Prochlorococcus marinus str. MIT 0918: one gene and its partner. The protein of the gene in region 1 interacts with the protein of each later gene in a pairwise test. Links are inferred from orthologs where the notes say so. Each region holds a gene or a part of one and is shown on either strand. Other genes may lie near its edges.

Evidence for each region.
Region 2: the proteins of sfsA (region 1) and O5636_RS01265 interact in binary tests that used the Escherichia coli proteins (3 or more experiments, as listed by UniProt). The link is inferred for Prochlorococcus marinus str. MIT 0918 from one-to-one orthologs.

The regions. Positions count from the first base shown.
Region 1 is NZ_CP114780.1:1,536,379-1,539,542, forward strand. Bases 27-2,857 are described here. They hold sfsA (DNA/RNA nuclease SfsA), read left to right. Parts: upstream 27-964; coding sequence 965-1,750; downstream 1,751-2,857. Other genes in these bases: murJ (murein biosynthesis integral membrane protein MurJ), read right to left, coding at 27-881; O5636_RS08325 (hypothetical protein), read right to left, coding at 1,731-1,877; O5636_RS08330 (ammonium transporter), read left to right, coding at 2,026-2,857. In the rest of the region: more of murJ, read right to left, coding at 1-26; more of O5636_RS08330, read left to right, coding at 2,858-3,164. UniProt on the Escherichia coli protein: Binds to DNA non-specifically. Could be a regulatory factor involved in maltose metabolism.
Region 2 is NZ_CP114780.1:217,278-220,430, forward strand. The notes cover bases 317-3,136. They hold O5636_RS01265 (glutamate-5-semialdehyde dehydrogenase), read left to right. Parts: upstream 317-981; coding sequence 982-2,292; downstream 2,293-3,136. Other genes in these bases: O5636_RS01255 (translocation/assembly module TamB), read left to right, coding at 317-487; O5636_RS01260 (hypothetical protein), read left to right, coding at 491-871; folB (dihydroneopterin aldolase), read left to right, coding at 2,310-2,678; O5636_RS01275 (esterase/lipase family protein), read left to right, coding at 2,685-3,136. In the rest of the region: more of O5636_RS01255, read left to right, coding at 1-316; more of O5636_RS01275, read left to right, coding at 3,137-3,153. UniProt on the Escherichia coli protein: Catalyzes the NADPH-dependent reduction of L-glutamate 5-phosphate into L-glutamate 5-semialdehyde and phosphate. The product spontaneously undergoes cyclization to form 1-pyrroline-5-carboxylate.

The DNA of each region.
Region 1 (3,164 bases):
GGTATTATTATTGAATTTGATATTATTCCTAAAGGAGCTTGAACTATAAAATTTGCATAACTTAAACCTGCAGCTGCTCCAAGTATGTTAGAAGCAAAAAACAGATCTGTAAAAACATTTATTTGTAACATTCCGGATGATAAAGTTGCTGGAATAATAATTTTCCACACTTCTTTAATAGCTGAATGCTCAGTGTCAAAATTGAATTTGAATTTTAGCAGTCCTTTCTTTTTTAAAAAAGGAATTTGAATTATCAACTGTAAAATTGCTCCTATTAATGTTGCTTTTGCCAGTACTATTCCACTTTCTATAGGAAGGTTGATAACGCTAATATTTGGTTTTTGATATAACCAGAAAAAACTTACTCCAGTTATTATTACTAAACTAGAAATTAGAGGTGATATAGAAGGAAGAAAGAATTCATCTCTTGCATTTAACGACCCAAAACCTATCCCAATTAATCCAGATAATAGTATAACAGGAGACATTATCTGAAGCTGCATTACTGCAATATCATGAGTCTTATTTGTTAGCCCAGGTCCAAATATAGTGATTATTAAATCTGCGTTTAAATACAAAATTAAACTAATAAATAATAACGTAATTAAGATATAAGTATTAATAGATGAAACAATATATGCCCCATCTTTTTTTTGAGCCTTACTAAGTACCGAGACTATTGCATTATGCAATGGACCATTAATACCACCAATTAGAATAAGAAAAAAACCAGGCAATATATATGCATAATTATATGCATCATATGCAGTGCCAACTCCAAAAAAACCAGCTATCACAATTTGACGGGCCATTCCGCCGGCTTTGCTAAGAAATGTACCAAAGCTAATAAGGGCTGAAATTTTTTTCAGTGACCTTTTCATATTTTTGGTTTATCAAAATGCATAGTTTTTAGATATCGTCTTAATCAAGATTCTTGAATTGATTAAATCTTGATTTGTTTTTCATGATTGGCCAGACTATTCAAACTTTTCCCTCATTAACAGAGGGCATCTTGCTGAAAAGATATAAACGCTTTTTAGCAGATGTGAAACTTGACAGTGGTGAATTGGTCACTGCCCATTGTGCCAATACTGGCCCCATGACAGGGGTTTTGCAACCAGGAGGTCGTATTAGATTGAGGTATGTACCCTCACCATCTCGTAAATTGTCTTGGTCATGGGAACAGGCTCAAGTGCCTTCAGGTAAAGGTTTTTGTTGGGTTGGTGTAAATACTTCTGCCCCTAATAAACTTGTTAGACTTGCTATAGAAGCAGGTTTTTTAAAAAAAGAATTGGGTGAGATCAAAGAAATTAGAAATGAAGTCGTTTATGGAATTGAAAGAAAAAGTCGCATTGATTTACTCCTAACACCCGATAGCAATAATTGTGATCTTAGAGAAATCTATATAGAAATTAAAAACACAACTTGGACTAAAGAAGAGAAGGCTCTTTTCCCTGACACAGTAACCACAAGAGGGCAAAAACATTTGAATGAAATGATGAGCCAACTTCCTCAATCAAGGTCTGTTTTAGTTCCTTGTATTAGTAGGTCTGATGTGGAAGTCTTTGCGCCAGGTGATTCAGCTGATCCAGTTTATGGCGGTCTTTTTCGAAGGGCTATAACTGCTGGGGTCGAAATAATACCTTGTTCCTTTGGTTTCCATAATGACCATATAACTTGGGAAGGCACTAAACCTTTTTTAAAAAGGGAAGAAGATTCACTCTCGTTAGCTACAAGAGTTTTGTCTTAATAATAATTGCTAATACAAATATTGAAGTTAAAGCCAATATCGTCCCTCCAACAATCATTCCTTTTGCCCCATCAGACTTAACCTTTTCAGTTGTTTTGGGTGAGTTATGAAATTTCTTTTTGGTCATAGGCCAGAAAGTTAAATTAAAAACCAAAGAGACAAATCTTTGATTATGTATAAATTATTACTGGACAGGGCCTCTAATTTATTCATATTTGTAGATGAAAGAACTAAATCGTTCTGATTTAGTTCATTTGTATGATTTGCATTTTTTTATGACCACCGCTTTGCAATCGCCTCCTGGGCGTCGCATGGTTCGTCTTCAGGAAGCCAGTCTTCTTGAAGGTCCTATGCTACTCCTTCGAAGCGTTCGTGGGTTTCGATCAAGTCAATCTTTGATTTGGTTAGCCACTGTTCCGTTAGCCCTTCTTGGTTTAGGTGTTTTTGGTTTTGCTGCTCGTGCTGAAGTTGGACTTTCTGATTTAACTGGTGCACAGGCTGCAACTTTCTTAGCTGATAATCTTTGGTTGTTCATTGCAACAATACTAGTAATCTTTATGAATGCTGGTTTTGCAATGGTCGAAGCCGGTATGTGTCGCCAAAAGAATGCTGTCAACATTCTTGCCAAAAATCTTTTTGTTTTTGCATTAGCCGTAACTGCTTATTGGTTTATTGGTTATTCCATAATGTATGGAGATTCTTTAGTTGGCGGCTGGTTATATTTTAAAGGATTGTTTTTCGATCCTGATCCCTCTGGAGCACTTGCATGTGCTGCTGCAGGTGACAATGGTTGCCTTGTCCCTGCGGTTGATTTTCTCTTTCAAGCTGCATTTGCAGGTACTGCAGCAACAATTGTTTCAGGGCTGGTTGCTGAAAGAGTCAAATTTGGTGAGTTCGTTGTTTTTTCTTTGATTTTGACTGCTTTTATTTACCCAATTTCAGGTAGTTGGCAGTGGAATGGAGGTTGGTTGAGTGAACTGGGCTTTATAGACTTCGCTGGCTCCTCGATTGTGCACTCTGTAGGTGGCTGGGCTGGTCTTGTAGGCGCAATGCTTCTTGGACCAAGGATTGGCAAATTTGTTGATGGTAAAGCCCAAGCAATGCCAGGTCATAACATGGCAATTGCCACACTTGGCGCATTGGTGCTTTGGATTGGTTGGTATGGGTTTAACCCAGGTTCTGAACTGGCTATGGATCAATATGTTGCTTATGTTGCAGTAACAACAACCCTTGCTGCTGCTGGAGGAGCAATAGCTGCAACAGTAGTTTCTACATTGACATCAGGTAAGCCTGATTTGACAATGATCATTAATGGAATTCTTGCTGGTTTAGTAAGTATTACTGCTGGGTGCGGCAACATGACACTAACTGGATCTTGGCTTGCTGGATTTGTTGGTGGCGTGATTGTTGTCTT
Region 2 (3,153 bases), 1.3 Mb from region 1 along the record:
ATTACGTAGTTCACCTCCTTTGCCTAGAAGTCAACTTCTTGACCTTATAGGTGGTAACTCATTGACTATGCTTATGAGTGGAAGTGAAAGGGAGGTCTTAGTTGACTTATTAAATAGATCATTCCTTTCACCTGTATTAGGAAACTTAAGTGGAGCTTTTAGCGAACGAATACAAGTCTCTTTATACCCTGCTTATGTTAGTAATTCAAAGGCTGCTAACGAAGATAATGAAGACAATGAAGATAATCAAATGACTACATCTGAGACTTCTTCTGATGACCTATCTCCTCAACAAGCTTGGATAGCTGAAGTTGGATTGGATTTGTCAGAAAAAATTAATTTTTCAATTCAGACGACTCCAAACCGTAAAGATATTCCACCCCAAGGTACTATTACATACCAATTCAACCCGAATCTTGGAGTATTAGGCTCTTTAGATAAGAATGGTAATTGGAAGAGCCAATTAGAATTATTTGTGAGATATTAATAGATGATCGAAAAATATCGACAATTAATAGGAGTTGATGTAGGCAGGTGTGTGCTAAAAACATATAATTTTATTATGAATGATAATAAGCACTTTGAAAGAGACTTTGGCTTTTCCTCGCCCTTAACTCCAGGGGCTCTAACTGTGTTGGCATGTGAAGCAGTCGATTTGATCGATAAAGAATCCTCTGTTGATTTTATCTCCCTAGCATTTCCTGGTGAAATTGATCATAAGAGAAGAAAAATCCAATCTTGTTCAGTTTGGGCAGGGTGGGATGAAGTCCCTTTAGCAGATTGGTTGGAAATACGACTTAAAAGGAAGGTAGTGATTTTCAAGAAAAAGTCTTTTGCATTAATAGAAGATGTTTCAATTTTCTTTTTATAAGGTTGAAAAAATCTTTAACTCCTGATTATTATGAATATCTTTAAAAGTTTTTATAATTATTATATGTTATATGCTTTTTTTTAAGGAAAATACAAACAAGTAAGAATCTAATGAACAATCAAACTTCAGTCCCTAGTCCTACAAGTGATTTACTTAAGCGTGCATTTGAGGTGAAGAATGCTTCAATAGCTCTTTCAAGATGTAGCAATGAACAAAGAAAGAAAGCTTTAAACTCAATGGCTGATGCCTTGAGTGCGAGAGCTCAAGAGATTGTAGATGCAAATATAGACGATCTACGCAGATCTGAACATGCTGGTCTTGCTCCAGCATTATTGGCAAGATTAAAACTAAATCATGACAAGTTGAAAGAATCTATTGAAGGTGTAAGACAAGTTGCGTTATTACCGGACCCCGTTGGTTTAAGACAACTACATCGTGAATTGGATTCAGGGCTTATATTACAAAGAATCACTGTTCCCTTAGGAGTGCTAGGGGTTATTTTTGAATCGAGGCCAGATGCAGTAATGCAGATTGTTTCTCTTGCTATTCGCTCTGGAAATGGAGTTATTCTTAAAGGAGGTAGTGAGGCGCAACTTACAAATAAGGTCATTGTAAATGCCTTAAAAGAAGGGTTAGTTAATACTGATGTTTGTTCAGAGTCTATATGTTTATTAACTACCCGAGAAGAGAGTTTAAGCTTACTTCGTTTAGATCATCTTGTTGATTTAATTATTCCTAGGGGGAGTAATGAGTTGGTTAAATTTATTCAAGAAAACACTCGTATACCAGTTTTAGGCCATGCAGATGGGATTTGTCATCTTTATGTAGATTCAGAGGCAGATATAGACCAGGCTTTGAAAATAGCAATTGATAGTAAGTGTCAATACCCAGCTGCGTGTAATGCTATAGAGACATTACTTTTACATAAAGATATTGCACCCTCATTCCTAAAGAATGGAATACCAGCGTTTGAAAAGTTAGGTGTTCTTCTGCTTGGTGATACACATTCCTTAGAACTTGGTGTTAAACATAAAGCTGAAGATAACGACTGGTCTACTGAATATCTTGAATTAAAGCTATCAATAAAAGTTGTTTCATCTCTTGATGAAGCTTTATCTCATATACGTTGTTATAGTTCCAAACACACAGATGCTATTGCGACAAGAAATAAGGAAACAGCGACTAAGTTTTTATTATCAGTTGACAGCTCAGGTGTTTATCATAATTGCTCTACACGATTTGCTGATGGTTTTCGTTATGGCTTTGGCGCCGAAGTTGGTATTAGCACTCAAATATTACCCCCTAGAGGGCCAGTTGGATTAGAAGGTTTAATTACTTATAGATATTTTTTGGAAGGAGAAGGCCATATAGCGGCTGATTATTCTGATGCAAAAAAATCTTTTTCTCATCGGGACTTGTAAGCTTGAATTGTTTAAATTTGGAGAGTTCTATTCAAGTAGATGGCCTTAACCTTTGGGCACACGTCGGTGTCTTAGAAGAAGAACGTCTTTTAGGACAAAGGTTTTTACTTGACTTTATTATTTGGATTGATGTTGAAAATGCAGTAAAAGGAGACAATCTTATAAATACTGTTGACTATAGCCTTGCAGTTCAAAAAATTCAGCAATTAGCGTTAGATATTAATTGCATGACAATTGAATACTTTAGCGAACAGATTTTGAATCAGATTGAAAATATATATGGCTCTGTCCCAATCCAAATTACATTGCAAAAGTGTTTTCCACCTATTCATGGTTTTAGTGGAAGCGTTTCAATAAGAAGGACAAGAAATTTCAAGTGTGATTAGATAATCGTGTCAATATTAAAGCGCCCATTGGTAATGGTTCATGGTTTATGGAACACTCCTGATCTTTTTCATGCTTTAGTACTTCAACTAAATCAAGATCCTTCTTTTTTATTTGCGCCACATTTACCACATGACCTTGGGAGAGTATCTATTAGACAGTTAGCTATTGAATTGGATAAAAAAATCAATAGCCAATTTGGTTCAGATTTGGTTATAGATATACTTGGTTTTTCTATGGGAGGATTGATTAGTAGAGTTTGGCTCCAAGAATTAAGGGGGTTTGAGAGAACTTCTCGTTTCTTTAGTGTTGGTACTCCTCATAATGGAACACTTACAGCTCAGTTTGTACCAACTTCATTTTTCCCTGGAATAGCAGAAATGAAATTAATGAGCCAATTTATTAAATCGTTAAATGATAACTCTCGAAACCTTAAATGTATTAATTGTAGGAGTTATTACTGTTTTTGGGATCTTA